Regions from separate parts of the Ruminococcus sp. RTP21359st1_H3_RTP21359_211015 genome, predicted to be linked through region 2. Evidence: predicted binding sites of a transcription regulator. Region 2 holds the regulator's gene; the other holds the start of a gene.

What was found. The regulator LexA, encoded in region 2, represses DNA repair genes until DNA is damaged. The targets are predictions, from matches to a motif close to CNAACANNTGTTNG.
Region 1: a site for LexA is predicted at 2,257-2,270, ahead of cbiB (adenosylcobinamide-phosphate synthase CbiB). Genes of this name have one in related genera too.

What each region holds. Positions count from the first base shown of each region.
Region 1 covers NZ_JBDGDD010000006.1:9,007-15,071, forward strand. The annotation lists gene AB5Z01_RS03675 (RNA polymerase sigma factor) at 1-1,021, shown strand, start outside; gene hisC (histidinol-phosphate transaminase) at 1,112-2,173, shown strand; gene cbiB (adenosylcobinamide-phosphate synthase CbiB) at 2,397-3,368, shown strand; gene AB5Z01_RS03690 (cellulase family glycosylhydrolase) at 3,505-5,139, opposite strand; gene AB5Z01_RS03695 (ABC transporter ATP-binding protein) at 5,856-6,065, shown strand, end outside.
Region 2 covers NZ_JBDGDD010000008.1:97,044-103,108, reverse strand. The annotation lists gene guaA (glutamine-hydrolyzing GMP synthase) at 1-779, opposite strand, end outside; gene AB5Z01_RS05055 (LTA synthase family protein) at 1,017-3,080, shown strand; gene AB5Z01_RS05050 (zinc-ribbon domain-containing protein) at 3,275-3,982, opposite strand; gene lexA (transcriptional repressor LexA) at 4,119-4,706, opposite strand; gene murC (UDP-N-acetylmuramate--L-alanine ligase) at 4,752-6,065, opposite strand, start outside.

The DNA of each region.
Region 1 (6,065 bases), on a different contig from region 2:
TGATAAAATGATAGGTGAAAACAGTGACGTTGAGATAACCTTCGTTTCATCAGATGAGAGCCAAACAAACTACGACCTTACCAGTGCAAACCCATTTGACCGTGACGCAAGTGTGGCTGACATTCTCAAGGAAAACAGCTGGAGCATTACCATACCTTTAGAAGAGGCTGTGGATACCTCCGACTGGGAGTATGAAAGCTACGGCAACTACAGCAATAAAGAAGATCTTGATAAAATAATCGACAAAATGGGCTGCCCTACAAGCATTTATATGAACAGCGAATATGACGGCATGGACGATTATAAATGCTATACAATGTATTGGGAGAACGTTGACTATACAATTTCACTCGGCGTGGTGGAAACATATAGTAATTACGAAGAGTATGACGTAGTGCTTGATTACTTCTCGGTTTCCGATTTCACATACTACAGCAAAAACTATCCGCAGGAAGAAATACACGAAAAAGACGGAGAGGCTGTTTTCACATCTGAGTATACAGGCATAACAACACCGGGCGAGAGCACTGTAAACACTGATGAGAACAGAGTAAAGGTATATGATGACCTCAAGACCCTCGACCTTACTTCAGACGCTGCTCTGCCTAAGGATATAAGCGTTAGCTATAAGGGCATAGACCACGTTTTCACAGGCAATGAGCTTATTGATGATGTAAGAGCAGAAATGGCGGATACACCTGACGATGAATACGATTCTGCTCTTTGCTACGGAAAAACAAGCTCGACTGTGGATAATATCATCATCTTCGACTTCTGGCTCAACAGCGATCATACCCTCCATAAGATAAGAATGAGTTTCACCACCGAAAGCGACTGCTCAATATTCGGTATAACAAAAAATTCAACTCCTGAGGAGATGGCTGCGATTCTCGGCACACCTGAGGTCAGCGACAGAAACGGCAAAGATCAGTTTCTTGATTGGAAGAGCGATTCCATGAGCGTGAACGCATATTACTATGACGGCGTTTTGCAGTCTATACAGGCTTACTTTGAAAACTAGGCGGCTTTTATTTGACAACATAAGCGGTATGTGCTATAATATTTTATATTAATGCTTTACTATGATAAAATATAGAGAGGATAATGTAAAATGAGCGAAAAGCTTTGGAGAAAAAACCTTATAAATATAGAGCCATACGTTGCAGGGGAACAGCCTAAAAACGATAAGATAATAAAGCTCAATGCAAATGAAAACCCTTATCCGCCGTCACCAAAGGTAAAGGCAATATTGGAGGGGAAAACTATTGCAGAGCTTAGAAAATACCCTAGTGCTGATGCTTCTGCACTGAGAACGGCGCTTGCGGAGCGTGTGGGACTGAATAGCGAAAATGTTTTCTGCGGAAACGGTTCAGACGATGTGCTTGCCACAGCTTTCAGAGCATTTTTCAACTCTGATAAGCCTATACTTTATCCTGATATAACTTATTCGTTCTATCCTGTGTGGTGTGAGCTTCTGAAGATACCATACAAGACTAAGAGCGTTGACGATGATTTTGTAATAAATATCGAGGATTTCAAAGAGCCTAACGGTGGCGTTGTTATACCAAACCCTAATGCTCCGACAAGCCTTGGTGTGGGTGAGAAATTTATAAGAGAACTTCTTGAAAACAATCAGGACAGCATTGTTATAATCGACGAGGCATATGTGGATTTCGGCAGATATTCCTGCGTGGAGCTTGTGAAAGAGTACGATAATCTCGTTGTAACACAGACTTTCTCAAAGTCACGTTCCCTTGCAGGCATGAGAGTGGGCATGGCTTTTGCAAGTGCTGAGCTTATCAGCTATATGCGGGCTGTAAAGGACTCATACAATTCCTATCCTCTCGACCAGATAGCCATAGAAACTGCCGTTGCAAGCCTTTCTGACGAGGATTATTTCAAGGCGACAGTTGAAAAGGTCAAGGCAACAAGGGATAGAACAGCGGAAAAAATGCGTGAAATGGGCTTCAACGTCCTTGACAGCGAAACGAATTTTCTCTTTGCACAGCATGAAAAGCTCTCTGCAAAGGAGATCTTCACATACCTCCGTGAAAATGGTATCTTCGTGAGATATTTCAACAAGCCGAGAATAGATAACTTCCTGAGAATTACTATCGGCACAGACGAGGAAATGGATCTTATGCTTGAAAAGCTTTCGGAGATATGCAAATAATATAGTTATCACAAAAGCTTATGGATATATCTATTCAGTGTAGGGGCAAACAGTGTTCGCACCTTAGTTTCTGATTTTTTTGAAAGACTTTTGTTCGGGCGGCTCTGACCGCCCTTTTTTGTGCCTTATCCCTTAAAATCAGAGCATAAAGGTATTGAAAATCAGAAAATGTTGTGATATAATTATCATAAGTAATTATTGCCTGAAGAAAGGATATGTATATATGTTGATAAATTCACTGGCGGCGCTTGCGCTTGGCTTTGCGCTGGATATGCTCCTTGGCGACCCTGAAGTAGTGGTCTATCCTCAGTATTTTATAAAAAAGCTTGTGGCAAAACTTGATAAGTCTTTCAGAAACAGCTATAAAAACACCCCCGAAGCACAGCGTATGGCAGGTCTTATGATGACTGTGATAGTGCTTCTTATAGTTGCCGCTGTGGCATTGCTTCTTCTATTCGTGGGCTATAAGCTAAATGCCGCACTTGGCATCTTCCTCGAGGGCATAATGTGCTGGTCAGCGCTTTCTGTAAAGTCCCTTAAAACTGCAGCAGGGGGCGTAATGCGTGCGGCAAGGGCAGGCAATCTTTCTTCGGCACAGCGTAAAGTAAAAAAAGTCACATTCCGTGACACCGACGATATGAACATTGACGCTGTTATAAAAAGTACGGTGGAGTCGGTTGCAGAGAACACCACAGATTGGGCGGTCGCACCTATTTTCTGGTCTGCGATATTCGGTGGTCTGGGCGGAATACTCTACAGAACAGTGAATATTATCGACAACACAGTGGGCTATAAAACAGACACATACATAAACTTCGGCAAATTTCCTGCAAAGCTGGACGACGTTCTCAGCTTTATACCTGCAAGAATAGCCGCTCTGCTTATGAAAATGAACGTTTCTTATCTTCACCTTGACAGCAAGAACGCTTCTCAGGTATACAAAAAAGACAGAAGAAAATCCCCTAGTCCTAATTCAGCGCAAACTCAGTCGGTGTGTGCAGGTGCATTGGGTATCCAGCTTGGCAGTGATGAGTATTACGGCGGACAGCTTGTAAGAAAGCCTGTTATAGGCAGAAATCTAAAGCCATGCGAGCCTAACGATATATTCTGGGCAAATCAGCTTTTGCTTGGCACATCGTTCTATGCTATGCTTTTTACAGCCGTTATAAGAACGGCACTGTTCTTTGTGATATGATATAAAATAACAATAGCCGAGAGGTAAATGCCCCTCGGCTTTGTTTTTATAGTGTAGAGGCGACCTTGGGTCGCCCGCTTATCGTTAGTTTCTGTGCAAAAAAAAGACCTCCCACCAAGAGAGGTCTTTTGTGTTATCAGTGGTTTCTGTACCAATCACGAATGAACTTGCCGCTTGCTGTGAGCTGTGAAGTGCCGCTCTTTATAGCTTTGAGGTTCGTACCGCTAACGAATGCGGAAGCCGTTTCGCTCTTTCCGCAGGCTGACCAGTTTATGTAGCCCACTTTTAGTGAGTCGAGAAGCTTGAGCCATTTTGTGCTTTCTGCTGAGTTATATCCGCCGTTTCCGCTTGCGTCGCAAGTTCCGAACTCAGATACAAGAACAGGAAGTCCCTTGTTGTAGCAGTTCTTAAGTCTGTTTCTCAGCCAATCAGTGTGAGAGTTTGCATAGAAGTGAAGAGCATAAACGCAGTTTTTGTCTGAAAGCTTGTTGCCAAGCACCTGATCTATGTCCTGACTCCATGTGCCTGTACCGCAAATTATGATAGCGTCACTGTCGTATTTTCTGATAGCGCTTACAACGCTCTGGCAGTAACTTTTTATGCCGCCTGTCCATGTTACACCGCCGTTAGGCTCGTTGCAGATCTCATAAATAACGTTATTGTAGTTCTTGTAGGTCTTAGCCATTTCTGTGAAGAACTTGATAGCTTCATTTTTGTGGTTGTTAGGGTTTTGGTCATTGAGAACGTGCCAGTCGATTATAGCATACATTCCAAGAGACTTTGCGTTCTCAACGCCTGTCTTGACTTTCTGCTTTGCCTGTGCCTGATACTTGCCGTTCTCGGTGCAGTAGCCACCCCATTCTTCTGTGTACATTGCAATTCTTATAGTGTTGACCTTCCAGTCATCTCTCAGCACTTTAAGAGAGTCCTTTGTAAGGATATCGGAGAAATCTTCCCACATGATGCCGTGAGTTGACATACCCTTTATCTTGAATATCTTGCCGTTCTTGTCAACAATATTCGCACCCTTTACAGAAAGCTGACCATGCTGTGAAACTGGGGTCACAACAGCAGGAGCTTTAGATGTGGTAGCGGATACCTCTGCAGAATATTTTCCATAGTGGTTGGCTTTCTTGTCGTCTGTCTTGCAGGCTCTTATCTTGAACTTGTATGTGGTCTTCTGGCTGAGATTTTTTACAGTGTAGCTTGTGCCTGTGGTCTTTGCAATCTCTTTCCACTGACCATTTTTAAGCTGAAATATTCTGTAATTTGTGCATCCTATCTTTGTCCATGAAAGCTTTACGCTGTTGTAGGAAACGCTTGATACTTTAAGACCCTTTGCAGGCTGTGGGTTCGTGGCGGTGTTCCAGTTGTTTGAATATGCGCCGTATACCTTTTTTCCTTTCACGGTCTTGTAGGCTCTTACCTTGAAGTTTTCACGGGTAGCATTTGGCAGTTTTTTCACAGTGTATGTGAGGGTCGAGCCACTTTTTACGTCTGCGATCTGCGGATATTTACCGTTTTTTCTCATACAAACTGAGTATCCCGAAGCTCCGCTGACCTTTTTCCAGCTAAGCTTTATCTCGCTGTTGCTAAGTGTTTTTGAAGTAAGCCCTGTGACTTTTCCGACGCTTGCCGCTTCAACAGTTATCGCCGTCTGCGAAAGAAGCGGCGTTTTGTCCACAGCAGGCAGTGCCGCCGCAGCCGACATGAGTGTTACCGAAGTCAGCAGCACAGCGGCGGCTTTCTTCAGGTCAATAAATTTTCCCATAATTTTTCCTCCAATAATGAATATTGTAACTTTTCATTCATATTTATTATAAGTTTAACATATTTTCATTCATTTGTAAACAGCAAAAGCCTATTTTAAAACTTAAATACTTCACAAATTTTAAATTCGTTCATTGGTGAAAATGTAATAAATCCTCCCTATTTACTATAGAAGTACGAAAAATGAATAAATTACAAATGATTAAAAAACGGTAACAAGAGCTTTTTTGGACAGTTGAAAACTACAGTTGAAAACTTTTGAAAATGTTGAAAACTATGTTGAAAATGTTTAAAACTCATGCTATAACAGCAATTTGGTGTTGAAAATTATAAAGTTTTCAACAATCGTCCGTTTTTTTACCCTTGTCTGTAACCAAAATGTAATCAAATCATTACATTGTGATATCCAAAAAAATGTACTTGAAAGAGTTGAAAATGTACAGAATATTATTTGATTTGTAATCATTGTGTAACGTGGTTTACTTTATCTCATAAAGTAAGTGAATTTTACATTCTAACGCATAAATAATAAAAATCATGCCTGTTTTGGTAAAAACTGCTATTGACATCGTGCCATAGACAGTGTATATTGTTAGTAAATCATATTTACACAATAGTACATGACAAATGTCAATTGACAGTTGGAACGTGGTGTGCTATACTTGATTTATTCACAAAAAATATAATGATACAGACAAAGAAAGGAATGGTGAAACGATGGAAACTGTTTTACAGGTCAAAGGGCTTTCAAAGCAGTACAAAAAAGGCATTTACGCCTCACATAACGTCACTTTTGACGTTGGAAAGGGCGAGATATTTGCGCTGATAGGTCCAAACGGTGCAGGAAAGACCACGACCATAAGAATGATATCAACACTTTTGCAGGCAACAGAGGGCGACGCTATCGTGGCAGGTCATAGTATTCTC
Region 2 (6,065 bases):
AAGTCGCCCTCGTCTTTTCTCATAAGGCCCTGATCTACGAACACGCAGGTGAGCTGCTTGCCCACTGCACGGCTGATAAGTCCTGCGGCAACTGATGAGTCAACTCCGCCTGAAAGTCCCAAAACTACTTTCTTATCGCCTATCTGCTCTTTAAGCTTTGCAACTGTGTTCTCGATAAAGTTATCCATTACCCAATCGCCTTTACAGCCGCAGACCTCGTAAAGGAAGTTTTTCAAAATGACGTTACCATACTCACTGTGAGTTACCTCAGGGTGGAACTGAACGGCATATATCTTCTTCTCTGCATTCTCCATTGACGCACATGGGCAATCATCTGAATGGGAAGTGATAACAAAGCCCTCAGGTGCTTCGCTGACATAGTCGGTATGGCTCATCCATACGATATTCTTATCAGGAACGTCCTTGAAAAGCTTGCTCTCTGCGGAGGCTGTTATCTCTATCTTGCCGTACTCGCTCTTTTTACAGCTTTCTACCTTTCCGCCGCTCATCCATGAAATAAGCTGACAGCCGTAGCAGATGCCGAGAACTGGTATGCCAAGGTCAAGTATAGCCTTGTCATAATGCGGGGAAGTCATATCATAAACGGAGTTTGGTCCGCCTGTGAAGATTATGCCCTTATAGCCTGCTGCTTTTATTTCTTCAAGTGGAGTTTCAAAGCTTTTTATCTCTGCATAAACGTGGTGATCTCTCACACGTCTTGCGATAAGCTGATTGTACTGTCCGCCGAAGTCAAGCACCAGTATCTTCTCATGTGACATATATTTACCTCTTTTCCTTATGTTTTTTTGAAATACATAAATATTATAACACGTTGCCGTCCCTTTTTCAAGAGCAATTTACACACTCTTTGAAGCATGGGGTAAATTAATTGTGAACACCTGACATCAAGCAGGAAAATATTCGTTGATTTTAGCTGTTGTAATTTGCTAATAGCTATGTTATAATAAATAGGTATTGTAAAATGCGTGTAAATCAACAGAAAAGAGTATATTGTAATGAAAGAACAACAAAACATTCAAACACAGCAGGCAAAGGATAAAAAAGGCTTGCTGAAAAAAATAGGAACATGGTTTGCGTCGCCTGACGGAATGCAAACATTACGATTTATAAGTGCCATAGTGGCAGTTATAATGGTAGGAGTCATCTGTGCTTTGTTGGGCATATACATGGACAAAGACAACTTCCTGCCGAAAGAACGAAATTATGCGCTTATAGGGGCTTGCGCTGTTGAGCTGGCACTGGTATTTATTATTGCGGAATTTTTCTCAATGCAAAAGAAGCTGAAAAAGAGCGAAACAAAAGGCTGCATCGACCCTTTCACGGCGGCTTTTATGCTTGGACTAAATTCTTATTTTCTTCCGGACTTTGTAATGGGGTCATATTTTCCAAAGAGCAATGTGCTTTACATTCTCCTTGGAATATTGCTCTGCTGGCTTTTATATCTTATAGGTGCGGTGATATTCCCGAAGCCACACGCCTGGTTTTGCGGAGTGAACGTCATATTTGCCATATATGCTTTGGCACAGTATTATGTCACCGAGTTCAGGGGAAATCCTGTTCAGTTTGCCGACCTTGCCAACATAAAGTCAGTCAGTGAGATAAACGGAATGTACTCACTGTTTTTAGACGGCAACGTGATGTTTGTGCTTTGTGATCTTATTCTTATTTTCGCTGTAACGGTGACGACAAAAGTAAGGAAGATAAAAATACGCAGCAGGATAATATCGGGTGTAGCTGTTATCACAGGGTGTTTCGTATTCGTATATGGTGGCAGGTTTGCCTATGACCTTGGTATAAAGAACAGATACATCAGGCTGAACTTTTCAGGTGCGGAAAATGCAGACACATACAGGTGCGTAGGCTATGACCTTATGTTCTGCTTCGACGGAATGTTTGATCGTGTGACGAAGCCTGATGGCTACTCCACTCAAAAGGCAGAGGATATCATAACTCAGTATGAGGCACAAAAGGCTGACAAAAAGCCTGCTATCATTGCTATCATGAACGAATCCTTTGCAGACTTTGAGCATATCGCTCAGTTCAAGACTAACAAAGACTATCTGCCCAACTATCACAAATTGCAGGAGGAAAGCATAAGCGGATATGTTTCCGTTTCGGCATATGGCGGTTATTCCTGCAACTCTGAGTATGAATTTCTCACCGGCAACACTCTTGGCTTTTTGCCGTCGGGAAGTGCGGTATTCACCCAATATCTCAACGACAAACAAAACGGTCTTGTAAGCTGGCTAAACGAGCTTGGCTACACAACGCAGGCTATCTCGCCTTGCTCCGAGGGACTATGGGATATAGGCAACGCCTATGAACAGCTTCAATTCAAAGACAGGATATACAATTGTCAGGACAGAATGAGCGATATCCAATATTTCAACGGAAATATCACAGATGAAACCATTTTCAGATATATTGAAGAGCAATATGAAAGACACGCAGGCTCGCCTTATTTTGTATGGACAGCGACCATGCAGAACCATGCGCCGTATGATGACCTCAGTTCTGTTCCGTCTGAGATAACCTTTGAGGACTACAACGACCCTGCGGCACAGGAATATCTAAATCTTATCTATCAGTCTGACAAGGCGCTTGGAGAGCTTATAGATTATTTCAGGAACAAGGACGAAGAGGTCATAATCGTAATGTTCGGTGACCATTATCCGCATATCATAAACTTCACGGAATATCTCTATGGCAAGGACGTGGCTTTACTTTCGACGGAGGATTACTCAAGACTTCGACAGACTCCTTTCCTTATTTGGAGCAACAAGGGAGTTGAAGCGGAGAAGATAGACGATATAAGCCTTAACTATCTTTCAAACGAGGTCATGGAAGCGGCTGGACTCCCAAAGTCGAGATATCAGCAGGAGCTTGACAAGATACGCTGTGACATTCCGATAATAAGCTCTTACGGCTACAAAATGGCTGACGGAGAATGGTATTCTATAAATGATGTGGCTGACAAATACAAGGACACGCTGAACGAATATGAAACTGTGCAGTATTACAGAATGTTTGATAAAAAGCGTGACAATAGTATAAATTAGGCTGTAAAAAAACACAAACAACAAAAAAAGTGGGACGTCGCATTTCTGCAATGCAGAAATTGCGCCGATCCCCTACAAAGCAATAAACGGACGAAGCTTTTTTACTTCGTCCGTTTCGTTTTATAATGCGTGTCAAAATGCGGGCGAACACTGTTCGCCACTACAAATAACTACATAATTATGCGCTTATTTTTTTATCCTGTGACCTTTTTCTCGAACATGAACATTCCCATGACATCGTTCATTATGCTGTCAGAAGCGACCTTCTTGCTGTTCTTTGTCATTTGCCTTACGACAGTCTGACCGTCATTCTTGCCGAATATCATAACATAATCGTCGCCACTTTCGGAAGTTCCCTCATAGGACACCTGATTTTTAAAGATGTTATATTTCCACTTGCCGTCTTTGAAATATGCGTCAACGGCTTCACCGTAATTTTCGCTTGCCAATTTCATTTCGGTATCGAAATCGTATGTGGAATGTCTTACGCTGAATATTCTCACAAAGGCGATCACAAAATATATCACCAGTATTACCACTATGATCTTAAACAGAGTCTTTAGTATCTTTTTGCCCTTACCATAATTCTCTTTGCCGCTGCTTGAATGTTCAGTTGGAGTGCGCCTATAGTCTGCCGCACTCATTTCTCTGTTTCGGTCTGTCTCTCTTACACGCTTTACCCTGCGAGCTTCCTGCTCTCGTCGCATTCTTTCCTCTGCTTCGGCTCTTTTCGGGTGTTCGTAAACACGCTTCGGTATGCCCTGTATCCTTGAACGGTCTATAAACTCCTGCTCGCCACGTCTTTGGGCCGATGGGGCGATAGGTACCATTTTTCCGCAGTTGGTGCATATCTTAGCTCCGTCCTCCAGCTTAGAACCGCAGAATGTACAATGTCTGCTCATTATTACCAATCCTTTACACACTTAGAACTGTTTTGTTTGTCGAAGTTTTTTCTATCTCTATGTTGGACTATCCGCCCGTTTTCTTTAATGACACGGGCGAACGCTGTTCGCCCCTACAAATCTTCTTTATCTATATTTACAGATATCTTACAACGCCCACAACCTTGCCAAGTATGCTTACTTCGTCTACTATGATAGGGTCCATGGTGTCATTTTCAGGCTGCAGTCTGTAATGGCCGTCCTCTTTATAGAAAGTCTTTATGGTAGCTGACTCGTTGTCAACAAGTGCGCAGACTATATCGCCGTTTTCTGCATATGGGGTCTGCTCTATAACTACCATATCTCCGTCAAGGATAGCGGCGTTTATCATGGACTCTCCCCTTACCTTTAGGGCAAAAAGCGGATTGCTGTAATGCCTTGCAGGCTGGAAGCTTATATAGTCTGTTATCTCCTCAATGGCAGTGATAGGGATACCTGCGGTGACAGTTCCCACAAGGGGGATCTTCATGCCGTTGCCGCCTGTGAGCCTTATGGCTCTGTTCTGGTTATTTCCCTTTTCAAGAAGACCTTTTGCGGTGAGATTATTTATATATCTATGGGCTGTTGAGGTAGACTTAAAGCCAAATTCCGCACAAATCTCCCTAACTGTCGGCGGATATCCCTCTTCTATGCGATCCTTTATGAACTCGAATACCATTTTCTCGTTCTCGGTTACTTTTCTCATAGCTCCGTCCTTTCTGTTATATCAATAAATCTTTATCTTCTAAACCTAAAGCTCTTTTGCAAGCCTTTTTGCAAGCTTATAGACATCTCCGCAGCCAAGAGTTATAACAAGGTCGCCCTCCTTGCAGTTTTTCTTTATATAGTCGATACACTGTGAGAAGTTATATTCCTTCTGCTGTGCAGTCTGCTTGTCAACAAGCTCGTGGTCGGTCTTGAACCAAACTGCATTCGGTATCTTCTCTGCAAGCTGTTCAGCATAAACACCGTCGGTATTTTTCTCACGGCTTCCCATGATATCCGTTACAACGGCAATATCTGCAATAGAAAGCGCTTTCACAAAATCGTTCATGAGTATCTTTGTTCTTGAATAGGTGAAAGGCTGGAAAACTGCCCACACTCTGTTGAAATCAAGACCCTTTGCGGCTTTCAGTGTACACTCGATCTCCTTTGGGTGGTGAGCGTAATCGTCAACGATAGTAACGCCCTTGACCTCGGCTATCTTCTCGAAACGTCTTATTGCGCCAAAGAAAGTATCAAGTCCCTTTTCGATACCCTCCCATGAAACGCCTGAATATCTTGCGGAGGCGATAGCTGCAAGGGCGTTCATGACGTTATGGTCGCCAGGAACATGGATAGTAAGCTCTCTGACAAACTCGCCCTTATAATAAAGTTCAAAGCGTGTCTGCAAGCCTTTTTTGGACTTTATAACGGCAGAATAATCGTTTTTCTTATCCCAGCCGAAGGATATCATTTCCTTGTCGACACCCTCAACGGCTTTCAGAGTATTTGCGTCGTCGCCATTATAGATAACGGCTTTTGAAGCCATGGTTGCGAACTTATGGAAAGACTTTATGATATTTTCAATATTCTTGAAATACTCAAGGTGGTCTGCGTCAACGTTAAGGATAATTGAAACGTCAGGGAAAAGTCTGAGAAAATGATCCTCGAACTCACAGGATTCACAGACCATAGTCTGTGATGAGCCTGCCTTGCCTGAGCCGCCTATGCTTGGGAGCTTTCCGCCTATAACGCAGGAAAGGTCAGTACCCTCCTGAACGAATATCTGTGTGAGCATGGAAGAAGTTGTGGTCTTTCCGTGAGTGCCTGAAACGCAAAGAGCGTTCGTATACCAGCTTGTGACAAGTCCAAGTATCTCGGCTCTTTCACAGCATATGGCACCGCTTGCTTTTGCGGCGATAAGCTCAGGGTTATCTGCCATTATTGCGGCGGTATAGATTATAAGGTCTGCACCCTTGATATTCTCGGCTTTCTGACCGAGGAAAACTTCGATGCCAAGCTTTCTTACGGCTTCAAGAGTTTCGGTTTCGTTATTGTCTGAGCCTGTGATGAAATATCCCTT